4 regions of the Marinobacter fonticola genome follow, and region 1 is predicted to be linked to each of the others. Evidence: predicted binding sites of a transcription regulator. Region 1 holds the regulator's gene; each other region holds the start of a gene.
What was found. The regulator sigma-54, encoded in region 1, starts transcription at its own class of promoters, with help from an activator protein. The targets are predictions, from matches to a motif close to ANTGGCATNNANNTTGCTNT.

Region 1 (5,348 bases):
AGGATTCGCTTCTTGCTGGTTCCCGGCACACCGCTAAGGGTGAGCTCGGGAACCAGGATGGACTGTATGGTTAAAGGTGTTTCCGTCATGGATGGAATGCTTTCCTAATATGAAACGGATAACGATTGACGCTTAATGAAGCGGCTAGCGACTGGCTGCGCCGTGCATTCGGTCGACCGTCTTCTCCTTGTGCTTCAGGATCTGCCGATCAAGTTTGTCCACGAGCGAATCGATCGCCGCATACATGTCTTCGTTCTGAGCCTTTGCGTGAACCTCCCCGCCGACGACATGCAGCGTGGCTTCAGCGGTATGGCGGAGTTTTACCACGGACAGGGTCACCTGACAGTTGCTGATATGGTCGAAATGACGTTCAAGTTTTTGAAATTTTTCAGACACATACTCTTTCAGGGGAGGGGTTAATTCGACATGGTGACCTGACATATTGAGTTGCATAGGCTTCTCCTACTTGTCGACATGCACGGGCGCTTAAGAGCGCGCCCGATGTTGAGCCCGTCGCGTGCGGCGGACGCCTGAAATTATGTCTGGCCGCCCGGACTTGAGGGCGGCTGTCCCTCATAACGGTCTTACGCTGTATCCGTATTTGCGTTATACCAATCGTTTACGTTCGTTGGACGGCGGTATATGCATGGCTTCGCGATATTTGGCAACTGTTCGCCGGGCGACGTTGATACCCTGATCGCCAAGTAGGGCGGCGATTTTGCTATCGCTAAGCGGCTTCTTTGGCGTTTCCGCCGCCACCAGTTTCTTGATCATGGCACGGATTGCCGTGGACGAACACTCCCCGCCTTCGTTCGTGCTGACGTGGCTGGAGAAGAAATACTTCAGCTCGAAAATGCCGCGGGGCGTATGCATGTACTTCTGGGTGGTGACCCGCGAGATGGTCGACTCATGCATGCCGACCGCCTGGGCGATATCGGACAGAATGAGAGGCTTCATCGACTCCTCGCCATGATCGAGAAAGCCTTGCTGATGTTCGACAATACGGGTGGCGACTTTAAGCAGGGTTTCGTTACGGCTTTGTAGGCTCTTGATAAACCACTTGGCCTCCTGCAACTGATCGCGCAAATAGGTGTTGTCGGCGCTACTGTCCGCCCGCCGGATCAGCGCGGCGTAACCGGCGTTCACCCGGATCCGAGGGGCGATTTCCGGGTTCAGTTCGACGCGCCACCGGCCTTTCGATTTGCTCACCACCACATCCGGCACCACATAGTCGGGTTCGCCTTGCTCCATGGAGTCGCCCGGACGCGGATTCAGTGTCTGGATCAGCGCGAGTACGGCCTTGAGTTGTTCTTCGGTGAGGCGGCTGCGGCGTAGGAGTTGAGCGTAATCACGGTTGCCCAGCAGGTTGATGTAGTGACTGATGACCAGGCGCGCCTGCGGTAGCCAGGGCGTGTCATGCGGCAACTGGTTAAGCTGAATCAGTAAACATTCCTGCAGATCGCGGGCAAAAACCCCCGGCGGATCGAAATGCTGGAGCCGGCGCAGGACCGCCTCGACTTCGTCCAGTTCCAGAGGGTCCTCGTCGGCTTCGTCCTCCAATCCCGCGTGGATATCCTCGACGCTCGTGATGAGGTAGCCGCGGGTATCCACCGAATCCAGCAGCGCGTGTGCAATGGCGCGGTCGCGGTCGCTCATGGGCGTCAGGTTGAGTTGCCAGAGCAGGTGATCCTGGAGGGTTTCTGTCGGTGAGTTGCGAGACTCAAAGTCGCTGTCGTCTTCGTCGTCGCCGCGGGAGGCTGAGGTAGGTGCGGATTGGTAGATGTCGTCCCAGGCTGTATCGACCGGGAGATCGTCGGGGATGTCCTGCTGGTTGTCGGCAGACCAATCCGGCTCTTCGCTCGGTTCATCCCAGCTATTGTCTTCCTGCTGGGAGTCTGAATCATTCTGCTCTTTGGATTCAGCCTCGTTGCTGCTGTTTTCGTTCTCGGCGGACGTGTCCGAGCCTTCCTCCTCCTCGGAGGTTTCCAGCATCGGGTTGGAGTCCAGCGCTTGTTGGATCTCTTGCTGAAGATCCAGCGTCGACAGTTGCAGAAGGCGTATGGCCTGCTGCAACTGCGGTGTCATGGTGAGCTGCTGACCCAGCTTAAGCTGGAGCGAAGCTTTCATTACCATTGATTTATCCCGTCACCCTAATGCTCTCGGCGTTAATTTTTTGCCGAACCACGTCGCGCCCGGAGTTATAGGGCATTGATCCCGGACTTAGAAAGTGGCGACTTAGTTCTACAAGCAATTTCTTTGCCGAAGTTTACTGCCATGGGTGTGCAGATGACAACGTTCTGGCCGCCGATGTTTGAGCCCATACTCGGACGGCCATGTTTCGAGTTTAGCGTTTTCGCAGAAATATGCGACAGCCAGCCCCTTTGAAGCATCAGACAAGATGGAAGCATCAGACAAGATGCCGGGCTGTGGTTCTGTGAGTGCTTTTGCTCTTCTGTATTGCTTTCTGTACTGCGTTTGGCATCAGTTGAACTCATCTCACGCCGATTCTTGTTACAGGCGAAATTCGTTGCCTAAATAAACTTCCTTGACCTGCTGATTTGCCAGTATGTCGTCGGCATGTCCGGAGGCGATGATGTGGCCTCCACTGACGATATAGGCATTTTCGCAGATATCCAGGGTCTCTCGCACGTTATGATCTGTAATCAGCACGCCAATACCTTTGTCCCGGAGGTGACGGATGATCTGCTTGATATCGCTGACCGATATCGGATCCACGCCGGCAAAAGGTTCATCCAACAGGATAAAGGCGGGTTCCATAGCCAGCGCGCGGGCAATTTCCACTCGCCGTCTTTCGCCGCCGGAGAGTGACATGCCCATGCTGTCGCGAATATGAGTGATGTGGAATTCTTCCAGCAGGTTTTCGAGTCGGCTTTCCCGGTCGGCACGGGACAGCCCCTTGCGCGTCTCCAGTATCGCCATAATGTTGTCGCGCACGCTTAGCTTGCGAAAAACCGAGGCTTCCTGGGGCAGGTAGCCAATGCCGGCCCGGGCGCGCCCATGCATCGGTAGCGGGGTAATATCCTTGTCGTCGATGGTGACCCGGCCCCGGTCCGCCGGCACGAGGCCGACGATCATGTAGAAGCAGGTGGTCTTGCCGGCGCCGTTGGGGCCGAGCAGGCCGACGATTTCCCCGCTACGAATCTCCAGGGAGACGTCCTTGACCACATTGACCTGTTTATAGCTTTTAGCCAGGTTGCTTGCGCACAGGATCGCCATTAGTTGGTCTCGCCCTGGTTTTCGTTGGACTGGCGCGGTTGTATCAGCATTTCTACCCGACCGTCCGGGTTATCCGGACTGCGCCCGCCGTCGGCGACGACGACGCGGCTGGCCGTGTTGTACTCGATGTGATCCCCTTTAAAAACGTTGCCCTCTTGACGGATTATCGCCTGCTTTTCGAAGGTAATGCGGCTGTCGCCAGCGGCGTAGATGATGGTGAGGGCTTCGGCGTCGGTTTTCGGCGTTTCACCCTGACGTGCCTGGCTATAGTGTGCCGGTTCGCCAAAGGCTTCGATCCGATCGAGCACGCCTTTGTTGCGGTAGAGGACAACCTTCTGGGCTGTCAGTTCGGTGGCGTCCTGACTCACGATGACATCGCCGGTGTAGATTGCGGTCCCCTTGGATTCATCCAGGCGAGCGTTGTCCGCCGTAACCTTTATTGGGCTGTTGGAGTCCAGGTCGAAGCCCGCAGCCTGGCCGGCCAGCGCCATCAAAGCGATGCCGATAAGGCCGGAGAGCTTGTGGGTGTTACCGGTTTGAGGGCGCCTCATACTGTCCTTCCACCTGTGATTTAAGTTCCATAATGCGTTCGTCGATCCAGGCCTGCATGCCCGTCGCCCGGGTTACGCCATGGGGATCCGTCAGCACCACCGGGGCGTCAGTGTGCACAATGCGCTTGTCGTTATCCAGCGTCAGGTGGGGCGTTTTCAGTTCGCCCTGACTTCCGGAAGGCAGCGTGCGGGTAATGACAACATCGCCGGAGAGCCTGACGATGTCACTATCCAGTTGGTAGCGGCCTTCGTTGGCCCGGAGCGTCCAGGGTAAACCGGTGTTGACGTCGATCAGTCGGGCCCGGGGGGCTTCCATGTCTGCGAGGCTCTGTTCGTCGAATTGCTCGACGCGCGGGCTGCTGATGACAGCCGAGAGCTGCCCCGTCTCCGCGAAGGACCGGTATTCGCCGTTCACGACAAAACTGTCGGGTTCCTGCGGGCCACGCAGGTCAGCGGCCGGGTCAATGCCTCGTTTCTCGTCACTCTGCCATAGCAGGCCAATGAGCACGGCCGACAATATGGCAATGCCCAGGTGCCGCAAACGAAGCCGGTTGAGTCGATTCAGCATGGTGTCACGCTCCGTCGGTAGCGCCGCCGGAATGGTAAGTCAGGTGCAGGTCGGCCAGCTTGTTCTGGGCCTGCAGAATCAGGTCGCAAATCTCGCGCACGGCGCCTTCTCCGCCTGCGGCTTCAGTGCAGTAATCCGCCTGTTCGCGAACATACCAGTGGCCATTGGGAACCGAAATGCCCAAGCCGGCAAGCATGATGGCGCCCAAGTCGGGAAGGTCATCGCCCATGTAGGCGGCTGCCTCGTTGGAAATATTCAGCTCGGATAGAAGTTCGCGGAGGGCAGCCTCTTTATCTTCCCGGCCTTGATAGACGTGCTGGATGCCCAGGTCGCGGGCTCGGCGTGCGGTTAGCGGCGAGCTGCGACCGGTGATGACGGCCACTTCGATCCCGCTGCGGCGAAGCTGTTTGATGCCGTGTCCGTCGAGAATGTTAAAAGCTTTCAGCTCGTCGCCTTGGGCCGTAAAGTACAGCCGCCCATCGGTCATGATGCCGTCCACATCCAGTGCCAGTAAGCGAATACTGGCGGCTTTGGTAATCAGATCATCGGGCAGCGGTCGTTCCATGCGAGGGTCCTTCACGGCGTTTCGTTGGGTCTTCGTTCGAGCGGGTTGACGTTCATATCACGCCGGCGCGAAGCAGGTCATGCATGTTGATGGCGCCGACCAAGCGTCCGTCGCGGCTTAGTACCGGCAGGGCATTGATTTTCACCTCGTCCATGAGCTTGAGGGCCTCGGCTGCGAGCTGATCGTCATAGATGCTACGCCCTTTAACGGTCATGACATCGTGAATCGGTGTGACGTGAACATCCAGATTTCGATCCAGCGTGCGCCGTAAATCGCCATCGGTAAATACGCCGACCAGGGCGTCGTGGTCGTCGACCACAGTGGTCATCCCCAGCCCTTTTCGAGAAATTTCCAGCAGTGCGCCACTGAGTAGCGTGTCCGCCGACACACGCGGAATGCGGTCGCCGGTATGCATGATGTCGGAAAC
Region 2 (5,348 bases), 1.8 Mb from region 1:
CACTGCGCGACAAGATATCCTTTGGCTTGCTGGATGGCGCTCAGATGCTGGCGCCGATGCCTTTGGCCATGTCGCTGGCGACAGACCGCCCGCGCACACCGATTGCCACGGGCATGGTGCTCAGCCGCAACGGCAACGGCATTACCGTATCCACGTCCCTTTATTCCAAGCTGGTCGACTGCGGCGCCACGCCCGACGCCCCGCTGGCTTCGGCGAGAGCGCTGATAGATGTTGCCCGGCGCCGGGATTCGCCAATCCGGCTGGCCTCGGTAGCGCCGTGGTCCAGCCATGATCTGCAGCTGCGGGACTGGGTCGCGGCGGCAGGTCCGGAAGCACGCCATCATCTGCAAATCGTACCGGTATCGCCTCTGCAAATGCTGGATGCGTTCCGCGCCGGTGCCATCGAAGGATGCTGTGTCGGCGAACCGTGGAACAGCCTGCTGGAATGGCAGGACCTGGGTGTCATTCTCCATGCCGGTCATCAGATCTGGCAGAACTCGCCGGAAAAAGTGCTGGGGATGCGCCAGGACTGGGCCGATCAACACCCCGAAATCCATCAGCGCCTGATTCGTGTGCTGCTGCGCGCCTGCCAATGGCTGGATAATCCCGACCACCACGGGGCGCTGCGGGACATCCTGTCCGACGAACGCTATCTAGGCAATCAGGTTCAAGCGCTGGACGGCCACCCGTTCTCGCTGTTCCACCCACGCCTGCACCAGCATTTCTTCCGCGACAGCGCCAACTTTCCCTGGCTATCCCAAGCCCACTGGCTGGCCACAAGGCTGGCACGCTGGGGCCAGTTGGAAGAACCGACGGCGGCGGACATTCGCAGCATCGTCAAACCGGCGCTATTCCGCAAAGCCGCCCGCTCCGTGGGTATCGACGCGCCGCTTATCGACGCAAAGACCGAAGGCCACCATCGTTTGCCTTATGTACTCGAGGGCGATGAGGGTCCGGTGAACATAGCCGGTGATAGCCTACTGGGCGAGCATATTCACCGCTGGCCCGGCTGACCGACGACCCGCCTTTCATAGCCGATGCTTCGGTTAATTCTCCCAAATTCCCGTTTCGCATACTTCTTGCCTATCCTGCCTTTCTACCCTGCCTATCTATCTTGCCGTTCTAACCTGCCTTCGCCCGGCCGTGGTGCATTTTTTAGACAACTGACCCATAAAGGCCTCGCAAACGCAGACTGGCCGCGCGTCAAAGCCAAATAACCCACAGTTTTATATGAACTAATTTTGTTGGCACGCCCCCTGCTTTAACTAAATTGACGATGACGCGTACCGAGCCTCGCCCTGTGGCGGACGCCGAATCGTTTTAACCTGACGATACGATCTGCAGGCATTGGCGCCTGTTCCCGGCTTCCCCCGGGGACGGGCGCTTTTTTTTGGCCTGAAAAAAGAACTCACGACACGATTAAAAATCGAGGAGAGACGCATGGCTAGCCGTACCCTGACCGCAATACTGGCACTGGCGCTCGGCACGTCCCAGATCCTGCCTGCCAGCGCGCAAGAGATTGGGCCACCCGAACAGCCGGAGCTGAGAATCGGATTCATCAAGCTGACGGACATGGCGCCATTGGCGGTCGCCTGGGAACAGGGCTTCTTTATGGATGAAGGGCTGTTCGTCGAACTCGAGGCCCAGGCTAACTGGAAAGTCCTGCTCGACCGTGTCATCACCGGCGAACTGGACGGCGCGCACATGCTGGCCGGTCAGCCGCTGGGCGCGACCATCGGCTATGGCACCCAGGCCGATATCGTCACTGCCTTCAGCATGGACCTCAACGGCAACGGGATTACGGTCTCCAACGATGTTTGGAACCAGATGAAGGCGCACCTCCCTCAGAATGACGAAGGCCTGCCACAGCATCCGATTAGCGCCTCCGCCCTCAAACCGGTCGTGGAGAAGCAGCGCAACTCCGGGCGCCCGTTCAAGATGGGTATGGTATTCCCGGTCTCCACCCACAACTACGAGTTACGCTACTGGCTTGCCGCCGGCGGTCTCAATCCGGGCTACTACGCCCCCCATAAGGGCGACTCCAGCGGCACGCTGCAAGCCGATGTGCAGCTCTCCGTGACGCCGCCACCGCAAATGCCGGCCACCCTGGAAGCGGACACCATTCAGGGCTACTGCGTGGGCGAACCCTGGAACCAGCAGGCCGTGTTCAAGGGCATTGGCGTACCGGTGATCACCGACTACGAAATCTGGCCCAACAACCCGGAAAAAGTCTTCGGTGTGACCCAGTCCTGGGCGGAAAAGAATCCCAATACCCACCTGCACCTGCTACGCGCCCTGATCCGCGCCGCGCACTGGCTGGATGAGAACGACAACGCCAACCGCGAAGAGGCCGTGAAGATGCTGGCCCGCCCCAACTATGTCGGCGCCGACGAGGAAGTGATTGCCAACTCCATGACCGGCACCTTCGAGTATGAAAAGGGCGACGTGCGCAAAGTCCCCGACTTCAACGTGTTCTTCCGCTATTTTGCCACCTACCCCTACCCGTCCGATGCCATCTGGTACCTGTCGCAAATGCGTCGCTGGGGCCAGATCTCCGAGCAGAAGCCAGACGACTGGTACATGGATGTCGCCAAAAAAGTTTATCGCGCCGACATCTATGAACAGGCCGCGAAGTCGCTGATTGCGGACGGCACTCTTCCTGCAAGCGCTTTTCCCGACTTCGATGCAGAGAACTTTACCCGGCCCCATCAGGGTGAGCTGATCGACGGCGTGGCATTCGATCCCAAACAGCCGAACGCCTATATCGACAGCTTCGAGATTGGACTCAAAGGCAAAGAGACCCTGTAACGGGGTTCTGGAGAACGGTTATGAGCACGCTGACACCCTCGAATCCGCTGCTACAGATGATCCGGCGCCGCTATCCGGACTTGACCGGCAAGGTGCTGTTGCAATCCGTGACCTTGCCGATGCTCGGCATCGCGCTCTTCCTGATCGCCTGGCAGCTGATCGCGCCCCAGATCAATACGTCGCTGGGCAACTTTCCCACGCCCGCCAATGTTTGGGAACAAGCGGGTGCGCTCTGGCAGGAACACGAAAACGAACAGGACCGTGCCGCTAAATTCGTCGAAATGCAGGAAACGCGTAACGCACGCATCCTGGCGGACAACCCGGATGCGGAAACCCTCATCCGGCCCTACCCCGGCGCGCCCACGTTCTTCGATCAGATCGGCACCAGCCTGGTGACGGTGCTGGCGGGCTTCTTCCTGGCCACACTGATTGCGGTACCGCTGGGCGTGCTGATCGGCCTGAACCGCTATTTCTCCGCCGCGGCCAATCCGATCATCCAGATCTTTAAGCCGGTTTCGCCCCTGGCCTGGCTGCCGCTGGTGACGATGGTGGTTTCAGCCACCTACGTCAGCGACGACCCCATGTTCGAGAAAGCCTTCATCACCTCGATGATCACCGTCACCCTGTGCAGTCTCTGGCCGACTTTGATCAACACCAGTACCGGCGTCGCCCAGGTGAATCCGGATCTGGTCAACGTTTCCCGCGTGCTACGTCTGCCGTTTTGGACCCATGCCCGCAAGGTAGTACTGCCAGCGGCGGTGCCGATGATCTTTACCGGCCTGCGGGTGTCGCTGGGCATCGCCTGGATGGTGCTGATCGCCGCCGAAATGCTGGCGCAGAACCCGGGACTGGGCAAGTTCGTCTGGGATGAATTTCAGAACGGGAGCAGCGAATCGCTCAGCCGCATCATGGTCGCGGTTCTTGCCATCGGCTTTATCGGCTATGCGCTGGATAGGGTGATGCTGATCGTTCAGCGCAAGGTCGCCTGGGATGAATAGGCGCTGCCGCCCTCTCGGACAGTTGTTTGCCTCCACCGTGGATTCGCAAGGAGAAGATTCATGAGCAAGCCACACCTCGAACTGACCGGCGTCAGCATGGCTTTCGATACGCCACAGGGCCCGTTCCAGGCCCTGGACCGCATCAACCTGAAAATCCACAAGGGAGAGTTCGTTTCCTTGATCGGCCACTCCGGCTGCGGTAAGTCCACGGTTCTCAACATCGTGGCCGGGCTTTTACAGGCGACTCAGGGCGGTTGCGTACTCGACGGGCACGAAGTGAACACACCGGGGCCGGAGCGAGCCGTGGTGTTCCAGAACCATGCGCTGATGCCGTGGCTGACCGTCTACGAGAATGTCGAACTCGCCGTGCGACAGGTCTTCCGCAAGACCATGAGCAAGGCCGAGCGCAAGGATTGGATCGTTCATAACCTGGAGCTGGTCAACATGGCGCACGCGCGGCATAAACGGCCTGGCGAGATCTCCGGCGGCATGGCCCAGCGGGTCGGTATCGCCCGGGCTCTGGCCATGCGCCCCAGGGTGTTGCTGATGGACGAGCCTTTCGGCGCCCTGGACGCCCTGACCCGGGCCCATCTGCAGGATGCGTTGATGGACATCCAGCAGGACCTCAACAGCACCGTGATCATGATTACCCACGACGTCGACGAGGCGGTGCTGTTGTCCGACCGCATCGTCATGATGACCAACGGCCCGGCTGCCGTTATCGGCGAGGAACTCCGGATCGAACTACCACGGCCGCGTAACCGCGTCACGCTGGCGGACGACCCGGACTACGTCCATTACCGGCAGGCCGTGCTGCGCTTCCTTTACGAGAAGCAGCGTTTCCCGGGCAAGAACACAGCGACGGAAGCGGCCGATACCGAAGCGCCGCAAGACAACCCGGAGGCTCAGGAATCGCAGACTACCGCTGTGACGACGACGCCGAAACAGGAAAAACCGGCGGAAACCGTCGAAACCCACTGATCAGTTTTAGTGCACTTTGCCCCCGCGACGAACCAGTGATGGGCAAATCTCAACGATGAGAATCGGCTGATATTCGTGCATGCAACTGATTTTAAAGGGCATCCGTGACTGGCACGGTTATCGCTACTATTTAAACAGGGAGAAATAAGGAGAAACAGGTCGAAACAGGACGACTTGCCCGATCAGGGATTGATCGAACCATCAAACATCGTTGTTGGCACTGACGCCGGACCATCGCCCCGCAAGGGGTAGATGCTCCGGCTTTTTTGTTTTCAGCCCGCCACGTCGTCGATGCGACCGGTTGTTGATGCAACGAAACAGAGGCACAGCATGAAAGAGCGCACATTACTGGTGATTGGACACGGCATGGTGGCCCAGCGTCTGCTGGAGCGACTGGTCGCGCGTGACCGCCATCCCTACACACGGATCGAGGTATTGAGCGCGGAGGCCGTACCGGCTTACAACCGCGTGCTGCTGTCGTCCGTGCTGGCCGGGGAAGCCAGCCTTGAGGCCATCACGCTGCAGCCGTCGAACTGGTTCAGGACGCACAGCATCCGCCTG
Region 3 (5,348 bases), 520 kb from region 1:
ACCGCCAAGTCGATGATGCAGCGCATCCTCACCCTCGGCCAGTCGTAGCCGGCTCAGTAAGGAGTAACCCATGAGCGCGATAAATAATACCGCCGCCGCTGATGTACTGAGTCAGTATCAGACGCAAAGCAGTTCGGCCGGCGCCTCCGATGAGTTGGGCAAAAATGAGTTCATGGAGCTCATGATTGCTCAATTGAAGAATCAAAATCCGCTGGAGCCGCAAGACAACGGCGATTTCATTGCGCAGCTTGCCCAGTTCAGCTCGCTGGAAGAGATGCAGGGATTGTCCGGCAGCGTGCAGGACGTCGTCGGTCAGTTTCGCTCCACTCAGGCGCTGCAGGCGTCGGCAATGGTCGGCCGCACGGTGCTAGTGCCGTCCCAGACCGGCATTCTCGGGGCCTCCCGGGAAGTTGAGGGCGTAATCGGTGTACCGGCAACCACATCGAGCCTGCGTGTCGACGTGATGAATTCTTCCGGTGAACTGGTGCGCCAGATTGACCTTGGCGCGGCCCAGGCCGGTCAGACGTCGTTTACTTGGGATGGTAAAGACAGTAGCGGCAATGATCTGCCGGAGGGCGCGTATATGGTCAAAGCCAGTGGCAGCTACAACGGCAGCACGGAGCAGCTCGGCACGATGGTCAGCGCCAATGTGGACAGTGTTTCCTTGGGTACCGCAGGCAGCGTAACCCTGAACCTCGCAGGTATGGGCTCGATCGCCCTGTCCGATGTGCGGCAGATTAACTAACAGTTTTTAGTGAGGTGAAGTATGGCGTTCAATATCGGTCTTAGTGGCCTTCGAGCCGCGTCTGCTGACCTGGATGTCACTGGCAACAACATTGCCAATGCCAGCACGGTGGGTTTCAAGGAGAGCCGCGTCCAGTTCGGCGACCTTTATGCCAACGGTTTTTTGTCGTCGGGTTCGGCGCCCATCGGCGATGGGGTGAATGTTCAGGACGTTAAGCAGTCATTTGGCCAGGGCAATATCAGCTTTACGGATAATGGCCTGGACATGGCTATTAGTGGCGATGGCTTTTTTATGCTGAACAACGGCGGCGAAATTCGATACTCGCGTGCAGGCCAGTTCAGTATCGATAAAGACGGGTATGTGGTTAATAACCAAAGCATGCGCGTTCAGGGCTACACCGCGGATGGCGATGGCAACCTTTCAGGCGTGCGTGGGGATCTGCAGATTGAAACGGCTAACCTGGCGCCGCGGCGGACGACTAATTTGCAGACCGACGTCAATCTGGACTCAAGGCAGACCGTACTCGAAAACCGGGTTGCCTTCCTGATCGGGGGAGAGGGGTCTAACCCCTCTGCCGCAGAGACCAGCGCTATCCTTGGAGAATCTTTTACTCTTACTTATCAGGATGGCACTACGCAGTCCCAAACCTTGCCTACGGCACTGACGCCTGGACAGGGTGCAGATTACCTGGCCGAGTTATTAAACGGTATCGAAGGTATTAATGCGTCGGCACGCACCGAGCAGCGTATTAGCGGGGCGAATCTGACCCAGTTGAACAATGCTTTGGGTCAACCCGATTTTCAGTTTAGCGTCTCGGTTGCCGGTGCTTCCGATGTCACATTCGACAGCGGCGATGTGGGGTCGCCTGCCTCTTTAGAAAATCTTGCCGCCGCGATTACGGCCGCGCCTGGCTTGTCTTCCGTCAGTGCTGAGGTGGACGGTGGTAATCTGGTTTTACGTGATAGCCGCGGTCAGCATCTGAGCACGTCGTTTGACAGCGTTGCTTCCGGCGATAGCGGCTCCGTTGCAACCGATGGTTTCCTGATGAGCCTGTCGGCCGACGACAGCATCAACAGCGCTACCTCGCCCGATGCGGGCTCCGATATCGTGGCCTACTTTAACAATGGCGCTGCCAATCCAAGCGTCACCAACGCCTTCAACCCGATCGACCAGCGCACGTATAATCACGCTACGTCTACGACCATTTACGATAGCTTGGGCAACTCGCATGAGTTGACGCAATTCTTTGTCAAAGACCAATCCCCTGGAAACGGGGTGGGGCAAAGCCAATGGTCTGTTTATCTGCAAATCGACGGTGAAATGGTTGCGGGCACTGACCAGTCGCCTTACACCGCTCTCTTTAACCAGGACGGTTCCCTGGAGTCGATCAATGGCAACACCAATGGCGAGATTATCGTAACCGACTGGGTACCGAAAAATGCCGCGGGCGATCCCAATGGCGCCGATGGTCCGCCTATCAACCCGGGTAACGTCGTGAGCCCCATTCCGGAGCCGCCCACGAGTTCGGCCTTTGTCTTGAACCTGGGGGACGCTACGCAATACGGGGCATCCTTCGGGGTCAATGACCAGCAGCAGAACGGTTACTCTACCGGGCGTTTGTCCGGGCTGGATGTCTCCGATCAGGGGGTGATCTTTGCCCGTTACACCAATGGACAGTCCAAGTCCTTGGGGCAGGTGGCTCTGGCGGCATTCAATAACACCGATGGCCTTTCACCGACGGGGGATACCTCGTGGGTAGAAACCTTCGAGTCCGGACAGCCGATCATTGGGGCACCGGATACGGGTACTTTGGGGTCGATCAAGGCGAGTTCGGTGGAAGAGTCCAACGTCGATCTTTCGGCGGAACTGGTGAACCTGATCATCGCCCAGCGTAACTACCAGGCCAACGCCAAGACCATCGAAACTTCGGATTCCGTCACCCAGACGATTATCAACCTCCGCTAAACCTGCCTTCCACAACAGCCGTGAGCCTCTGAACTCACGGCTGTTGCTGCTTTTCGATTTTCTGGCACGACTTCTGCTTTAACTCTACCAAGAGTCAAAAATCCGGCAGGAGTTTTCCCATGGATAAATCCATCTTTATCGGTATGTCCGGCGCCAAGCAAACCATGCTGGCGCAGCAGGCGCATGCCAATAACCTGGCGAACGTTAATACCACAGGCTTTAAACGGGACTTCGCCCAGGCCCGCAGCATGCCGGTCTTCGGCGAGCACTTCCCGACGCGCGCCTACGCCATGACCGAGCGCCCGGGCACCGATCTTTCTGCCGGCGCCATGATGGAAACCGGCCGAGCGCTTGATGTTGCCATCGGCGGGGAAGGCTGGCTGTCCGTTCAGGCGCAGACGGGGGAAGAAGTATTGACCCGCTCAGGCAGTTTGAACGTCGACGTCAACGGCATGTTGCGTACCGCAACCGGTGAGCCCGTTCTCGGAAACGGCGGCCCGGTTGCGTTACCGCCATACGACAGCCTGGTGATCGGCCAGGACGGCACTGTCTCGATCGTGCCCGTAGGTGGACCGCCAGATCAATTGGTGGAAGTGGATCGCCTGAAGCTGGTGAATCCGCCCCAGGATGCGCTGATGAAAGGAACCGACGGTTTTGTCCGCCGCAAGCCGGATCAGGCCATCGACGGTGCCGAACCACTGGATGCGAGCGTACGGTTGCAGTCCGGGTTTCTCGAAGCGTCCAACGTCAACGCGGTGGAGGAAATGATTTCCAACCTTGAGCTTGCACGGCAGTACGAGATGCAGGTGAAGGTCATGCAAACCGCGAAAAGTAATTCCGATGCGACGGCACGGCTGTTGCAGAACCTTGGTTAATAGCCGGATTTAGCCGGAGAGAATGATCGGACGGCGGCAACAATTCGCCGCTTCGACGATCGATTCCATGCAGGAGACAAACAATGCATCCAGCACTTTGGGTCAGCAAAACAGGTTTGAGTGCGCAGGACACCAACATGTCCACCATTTCCAACAACCTGGCCAACGTGAACACGACGGGCTTTAAACGAGACCGTGCCGTTTTCCAGGACCTGTTGTACCAGATCAACCGTCAGCCAGGCGGCATGTCCACCGAAAATTCCGAGTTGCCCTCAGGTCTGCAGCTCGGTACCGGTGTGCGTGTGGTGGGCACCGCCAAGCAGTTCACCCAGGGCAACCTGCAGGTGACCGAGCAGCCGCTGGATATGGCGGTCAACGGCCGCGGTTTCTTCCAGGTATTGCTGCCGGATGGCGAGATCGCCTACACCCGGGACGGGCAGTTCCAGCTCAACGCGGACGGTGACGTTGTCAACGCCAACGGTTATCCGCTGGAGCCGAATATCAACGTGCCGGAGAACACCACCAGCATCACCATCGGAACCGACGGCACGGTCTCTGCCGTCATCGAAAATCAGGCCGCTCCGGTGCAGCTCGGTGAAGTGACGCTGGTGGACTTCGTCAACCCGCAGGGCCTGATGGCCGTCGGTAACAACCTGTTCCGCGAGACCAACTCCAGTGGCGACCCCCAGGAAGGTGAAGCGGGTATTGGCGGTCTCGGCACCATCGAGCAGGGCATGACTGAATCGTCCAACGTCGAGGTGGTGGAAGAACTGGTGAACATGATCACCACCCAGCGCGCCTACGAAATGAACTCAAAGGTGGTGTCTACCACCGACCAGATGCTCCAGTTCCTATCTCAGAACGTTGGCTAAGGCCGCGTGACGGGAAGGGAGGTTAAATGATGAAACTCCGATTCACACCGATTCTGATCGTATCGCTGGCCCTGTTGCAGGGCTGCCAGGCGGTCAGCCGTCCACGGGCGATACCCGACGATCCTGCGTTTGCCCCGGTCAGGGCGCAGTCCATGATGCAGCGCGATCCGTCCTCCGGCGCGATCTATCAGACCTCCCGTAACTTCAATTTTTACGGCGACACGGTGGCTCTCAACGTCGGCGACATCCTGCTGATCACGCTTGAGGAGCAGACCCAAGCCTCCAAGGACGCGAAGAGCAGTATTACCAAGGACAGCGAGGTCAACTTCAACGACGGCGGTATCCTTGGACTCAACAAGTTGAATCTGGGCACCAACCCCAAGTTCGAGCGTGATTTCGAAGGCGATGCCCAGGCCGATCAAAGCAACAGCTTGAACGGTAGCATCACGGTCACGGTCACCGAGGTGTATCCCAACGGCATTCTGCGTATCCGCGGCGAGAAGTGGTTGTCGCTCACCAACGGTGACGAGTACATCCGCCTGACCGGGCTCGTGCGTCCCCAGGATATCAACCCGGACAACACGATTTCTTCCAATCGTGTCGCTGACGCCCGTATCGCCTATGGCGGAACCGGCGATTTCGATCAGGCCACCCGTCAAGGCTGGATGTCGCGCTTCTTCAACAGTGAGTGGTTCCCGCTATGAAATCGTTACGCGCATTTATTGCGTTCATTGCATTCGCCGTATGGGTCCAGCCGGTACTGGCTGATCGCCTGAAGGACATGGCGCGGGTACAGGGTGTACGTTCGAACCAGTTGGTGGGTTACGGCCTGGTCGTGGGTCTCGATGGCACCGGCGATTCGGCGCCGTTCACCGACCAAACGTTCCGCAA
Region 4 (5,348 bases), 300 kb from region 1:
GAGGAACTCTAAAGGTTCTGCGGCAAGGCCGATGGAGGGTAAGGACGTGTTCGAGGGAAGAATAAAGCCGGTGCCGCAAGGGCGGCACGGGCCATAATCGTCAGTCGACCCGGGTCAGGGTGACGTCGATGTTGCCACGGGTTGCGTTGGAATACGGGCATACCACGTGGGCCTTGTCGATCAGCTGCTTGGCCTGATCGTCGTCCATGCCGGGCAGGCTGATACGAAGCTCCACTTCGATACCGAAGCCGGTAGGGATCGGACCGATACCCACATTGCCTTCAACGGAAGTGTCGTCCGGAATAGACAGCTTGTCCTGGCTCGCAACAAATTTCATGGCACCCAGAAAACAGGCTGAGTAGCCCGCGGCGAAGAGCTGTTCCGGATTGGTGCCGTTTCCACCGCCGCCACCCATCTCTTTCGGTGTGGTCAATGCAACATCCAGAATTCCGTCGGAGGATACGGCGCGTCCGTCGCGGCCGCCGGTAGCTTCGGCTTTAGCGCGATAAGCAACTTTCTCGAGCGACATTCTAATCTCCTTGTCTCGGTTGAACGAATGTTGTGCTTTCGGATACTGCTGTAACCCTATAGCGCTTAACTTTGCGCGCTAAACGTTAGTGCAGTAAGTGCATAATTAGCCTAGTTACGATTTATTTTGTGCGCAAGTTAAATTTCGGTGATGGTCATGACCGTCTTTAAATCGATTCTTTTCTGCACGCGTTCTATCGCCCTCTATTGTCTTTTCCAAGCGAGTATCACCCTTTTCATACGGTCGTCGGCGACGGGCCATACGGTCGTTGGCGACGGGCTGAAGGCTGTCCTTAAAGGGCGCTCTGCAGGTTATTGCGAAGAGCCACCAGTTCCTCTTTCAGAGCCATCAGACGTTCGATGCTCCGATCGCTGGCGTCCGCGATACAACTCGGTACTGCGCGTGCTTTTTCGCGTAGCTGCTGGCCATCAGTGGTCAGTCGCAACTCGACAACACGCTCGTCTGTGGGGCGGCGGGTGCGTTTGATTAAGCCTTCGGCTTCCAGACGTTTTAGCAGTGGAGTGAGGGATCCCGGATCGGTCAACAGGCGTTGACTCATTTCGCCTACGGTAAGTCCGTTAGATTCCCATAGAACCAGCATGGCCAGGTATTGCGGGTAAGTCAGGCCCAATTCCCGGAGAAAGGGCTTATACACCTTGGTCATCATCAGAGACGTGGAATGCAGGGCAAAGCAGAGCTGGTTTTCCAGTCTCAATTCATCGCATTCGTCGTTCTTGGACATCGGAGGCTCCCCAGAAAGATATGGCGTTAATTTATCGCGCAAACTAATGGGATGCCAAGTTTCTAGCAACATTGTGAAGATGATTCAGACGCTGCACTAGCGGCATTTACCGATACCGATACGCCAAAACGACCTTGGCGGACGGGGCAACGATCACTAAAGTAGTAATATGGTTTTAGACGCTTATTCCGCGAGACCGCGTTCCATGACTGCTGATCTGCCACCCCTTGAGCTGCATCGACCTGAGGAGGCGGGCGCACGGCTGGCCGAATTTATCGACCGCCACCCCAAGTTGCTGGTGCTTACCGGCGCAGGTGTCAGTACCGATTCCGGCATTCCGGACTACCGCGACGGCGACGGTGCTTGGAAGCGTAAGCAACCGGTGCAGCACCAAGCGTTCATGACCGAAGACCACACCCGCCGGCGTTACTGGGGGCGCAGCCTCATTGGCTGGCCGGTGATGCGCAATGCCCAGCCCAACCCGGCCCATTTCTTACTGGCGGAGCTGGAGCGCCGAGCCCACTCGCGCCTGACGGTGACCCAAAACGTGGACCGCCTGCACCAGCGTGCGGGGGCCGAGTCGGTGCTGGATCTGCATGGTCGCGCAGACCAGGTGATCTGTATGGATTGCGGCTACCGCTGCGATCGCGACGAAGTCCATGCCCGCTGCAGCGACCTGAACCCGGCTTTTCGTCACTACACCGCAGCCACCGCGCCGGACGGCGATGCGGATCTGGATGTGGATTTCAGCAAGTTTCAGGTCGCGAACTGCCCCAATTGCGACGGTATCCTCAAACCCGATGTGGTCTTCTTTGGTGACTTCGTGCCGAAACAGCGCGTAACGTCTGCCTTGGATACCCTAAAGGCCAGCGATGGCCTGTTAGTCGTTGGTTCTTCGCTGATGGTGTATTCCGGTTTCCGCTTTTGCCGTTACGCCAGGGAGTGGGAAAAGCCGGTGGCGACGCTGAACATCGGTCGCACCCGGGCCGACGACCTGGTAAGCCTGAAGCTCAACGCACGGATTGGCGAGACGCTAAAAGTGGCGTTGGACGCCCTTTAAAACTGAGTTGTTGCTCGGGGGCGCTAACCATACATCTTGCGTTTTAGCTTGGGCAGAAGGACGTGTTAGCCCGGCAGAAAATGGCGGGTCAACTCCAGAACATTATGCTCGTGCCGGCGACGATAGGATTGTGCATCGGTGAGTTCTTGAATTAATACCGCGCCGCAACTGCAGCTCTTTGACGCTCCTCCCTGGTTTTTCGCCGACAGGCCATTGCTCAGAGGATTATACGGTTGGCCGTTATCGATCAGCCTTAGCAAAACCTGCCCCCGATCCAGCTCCAGTTCCACGTGCATTTCGACGCTGCGAGGCTCATGAGCGTGATGGCTGAATACGTCCTGCACTTGAGCGTTCAGCAACTGTTTAAGATCGGCATTGACCCCCGCATCGGCACCCGCTTCGGAGAAGTGTCCGTCGAGCCAGTTGAGCGCAGTGGGTAATTCCTTGGTGTCGGTCAGTTGAAAGCTCAGATTGGTTGTCGTCATAGTCGTTTGGAAATAATTTCAATCGTTGTAGAGCAACAAAGGCAATAGTTTGCATAGGATAGCCAGCGTTGCATTTACACAAGTAAAGCTCTGCGCCGAACTAGTGTGCCGTGCACGCGCGCCCGGGTCAGTCGAGAGACAGCTCCTGTAGGTACAATTCGCGCCGCTGCTCGAGCTGTGTCGTGAAAATCACTAAACGGCGTATTTCGTCCATGTCCATGGTACGCGATGCCGGAGCGTCACGGATCTCGCTCAGCGGGATGCGCACGCGGTTCATGCCGGATTGTAGCGGCAATCGCCTGTTGTAGCGGTCATTATAGGCATTGCGCCCGCGGTCGTGAACAACGTCGTTGACGCGGAGAGTCATGTCCACCGGCGTCCGCTCCGGATTAAATATCGTCACAACCAGGGCTTCATAGTTGCGCCAGTCGTCCGGCAAGTTATCCAAGGCAGCGCCGGTGTAAAAGTTCGTTCCCAGTTCGATGCGTAGGCTGAAATCGTTCTCGAACGTATGTTCGGTTGAGCGATACACGTTGCCTCGCCAGAAATGCAGTGGGTTCGACTGGCTGAAATCGTAGAGCGTCGGCAATTGCTGGCTAATGTGATACTGCCGTAGGGCCACTGCGGCCACTGCCGTGAGCTCTACGGCCAGTAGCGCCAGGGCGATGCCGCGTAGGAGCCAGCGTATAGCTCTGGCCCGGGACTGACGGGCACCGTAGGTTTGGCCGGCGGGCTGCTTCACCCAAGCCAATACCAACCAAGTGCCCACCAGATTTCGCAAAATATCGTGCCAGTCACTTTGACGGCCAAGGTTGCCCTGCAGCCATTCGATGACGATGCCCGCCACAATAACTGCCAACGTCATGCCCAACCACAGGCGAACGCCTGAGAGCCTATCCTGCGGCTGCAGCGCGAGCGTGAAGAGGGCGAAGAAGAGAATATGCCCCAGATTCCAGGCTGCCTTGAAAAGTGGACCGGATGTCCAGTCCGGGCCGCCCATGAAGAACAGAGGCAGCAAAAACAGCGCAATGGTGGCGTAGAGGATCCGGATGCGCCGGAATGGCGGAGTAGTAAAGAGGGTGGCGATATTCGGCATAAGACTCACTGTTAACTGGACCGCAGGCCGATCCATTCGCGACCGGACCTAGTTGGGCTGATCAGGCATCCGATCTGTTGACCTTTGGTGTTGACCCTAAGGGCCATCGGAGGCTTCTTAAGTCCCGGAGAGTAGCCACTTAATACCGCGAGAGCGGTCGACTGTCCAGGTGTCAGCTTACTTGACGATACTAAAGCAACGAATTTAACAGCCATCTGAGACCAAGGTTTAACTTATGTTTAAAACGCGATAGATAGATAAAAATAAAAATAAGTAAAAACAAGGCATTAAGTTTCATGTGTAACTTTAATCGATGTGTTTGAATCTTTAACGATTTGACTATTAACGAAAGTTCAGAAAGGCCTGGGGCGGGCGTTTGAGAGAGTTGGCATTGCCCTTGCTACTCTCGGATAGCGTTTCCCGTTTATGACTTTTCATCGGCGGGGAGTCACATGAAATGGAGTAAGTCCAGGAGGACATGATGTTCGCAAAAAAACTACTCGTAAGTTCAGCGTTTATGTTAGCTGCAGGCAGTGTCGCAGCAGTGCCCACAGATCTGGCCGATCTGAAAACCGATAGCGGCGATCAGGTATTCGCTGATGTACCGGATGGCAAGTACTCCGATACTGGTGCGAGCTATGTCACTCTCACTGATACCGATGGCGATCTCGATGACACCAACGTCACCTTGCTTGCTGAGTACGCTAACCTGGCAAGCGGCAACTCGTTCGGTATCTTCGACCAGAACACTGGCGAAGAGCTTGAATTGTTTACTGGTGGCACGGACATTAACACAAGTGCCACGGTGACTTTCGATCTGGCTACCGGTCTGGCGACCAACCTGACCACAGGTAATCAGGTGCAGCTTGGTAACGTTTTCGGTTTCTACATCGATAATGGTAACGGCAACAAGTACTTCTCAGATCCGGACATGAACGCATCGTTCGATCCGGCCCTGATCTACGATACCGTAGGTACTTCTGGTGAAGGCCTGTTCGGCTCTAACCTGGTTGTTGCTTTCGAAGACCAAGCTAACGGCGACGGCGACTTTAACGACATCGTCGTTGGTCTGACCGACGTTGCTGCGGTAGCTGAAGTACCCGAGCCCGGTACTCTGGCACTGTTCGGCATGGGTCTGCTAGGCATGGGCGCTGCAGCCCGTCGTAAGTCTGCTGCATAAGCTTCAGAGCTTGCAGACCTAGCACGTGTGCTCCGACCCGCAGCTTTGCGGGTCGGCGCCTTTTGCGTCTATTTAGATATTGATAGACTCTAAACTTTGAATTGTCCTACCAAGTCCCTTAGGTTCTCGCCCAGGCGAGCCAGCTCCTGACTGGCATCGTTGGTCTGCGTCACCCCAGTATCGCTACGTTGAGCCGCTTCAACGATTCTAACCACGTTGCGGTTAATCTCTTCGGCGACCTGACTTTGCTCTTCCG

Region 2: a site for sigma-54 is predicted at 1,244-1,263, ahead of FXO11_RS01110 (CmpA/NrtA family ABC transporter substrate-binding protein). Genes of this name have one in related genera too.
Region 3: a site for sigma-54 is predicted at 2,771-2,790, ahead of FXO11_RS10940 (flagellar basal body rod protein FlgF). Genes of this name have one in related genera too.
Region 4: a site for sigma-54 is predicted at 4,297-4,316, ahead of FXO11_RS14690 (PEP-CTERM sorting domain-containing protein). Genes of this name have one in related genera too.

The regions. Positions count from the first base shown of each region.
Region 1 covers NZ_CP043042.1:2,990,355-2,995,702, reverse strand. Annotated here, with positions in the region: gene ptsN (PTS IIA-like nitrogen regulatory protein PtsN) at 1-89, opposite strand, end outside; gene hpf (ribosome hibernation-promoting factor, HPF/YfiA family) at 145-453, opposite strand; gene FXO11_RS13325 (RNA polymerase factor sigma-54) at 607-2,127, opposite strand; gene lptB (LPS export ABC transporter ATP-binding protein) at 2,512-3,237, opposite strand; gene lptA (lipopolysaccharide transport periplasmic protein LptA) at 3,237-3,788, opposite strand; gene lptC (LPS export ABC transporter periplasmic protein LptC) at 3,766-4,356, opposite strand; gene kdsC (3-deoxy-manno-octulosonate-8-phosphatase KdsC) at 4,361-4,921, opposite strand; gene FXO11_RS13300 (KpsF/GutQ family sugar-phosphate isomerase) at 4,974-5,348, opposite strand, start outside.
Region 2 covers NZ_CP043042.1:239,584-244,931, reverse strand. Annotated here, with positions in the region: gene FXO11_RS01115 (CmpA/NrtA family ABC transporter substrate-binding protein) at 1-1,013, shown strand, start outside; gene FXO11_RS01110 (CmpA/NrtA family ABC transporter substrate-binding protein) at 1,441-2,808, shown strand; gene FXO11_RS01105 (ABC transporter permease) at 2,829-3,806, shown strand; gene FXO11_RS01100 (ABC transporter ATP-binding protein) at 3,867-4,787, shown strand; gene FXO11_RS01095 (NAD(P)/FAD-dependent oxidoreductase) at 5,118-5,348, shown strand, end outside.
Region 3 covers NZ_CP043042.1:2,469,245-2,474,592, reverse strand. Annotated here, with positions in the region: gene flgC (flagellar basal body rod protein FlgC) at 1-48, shown strand, start outside; gene FXO11_RS10950 (flagellar hook assembly protein FlgD) at 71-745, shown strand; gene FXO11_RS10945 (flagellar hook protein FlgE) at 767-2,710, shown strand; gene FXO11_RS10940 (flagellar basal body rod protein FlgF) at 2,830-3,585, shown strand; gene flgG (flagellar basal-body rod protein FlgG) at 3,669-4,457, shown strand; gene flgH (flagellar basal body L-ring protein FlgH) at 4,487-5,161, shown strand; gene FXO11_RS10925 (flagellar basal body P-ring protein FlgI) at 5,158-5,348, shown strand, end outside.
Region 4 covers NZ_CP043042.1:3,290,300-3,295,647, reverse strand. Annotated here, with positions in the region: gene FXO11_RS14715 (organic hydroperoxide resistance protein) at 101-529, opposite strand; gene FXO11_RS14710 (MarR family winged helix-turn-helix transcriptional regulator) at 822-1,271, opposite strand; gene FXO11_RS14705 (NAD-dependent protein deacetylase) at 1,441-2,331, shown strand; gene FXO11_RS14700 (ATP-binding protein) at 2,397-2,816, opposite strand; gene FXO11_RS14695 (VanZ family protein) at 2,944-3,912, opposite strand; gene FXO11_RS14690 (PEP-CTERM sorting domain-containing protein) at 4,457-5,092, shown strand; gene FXO11_RS14685 (methyl-accepting chemotaxis protein) at 5,182-5,348, opposite strand, start outside.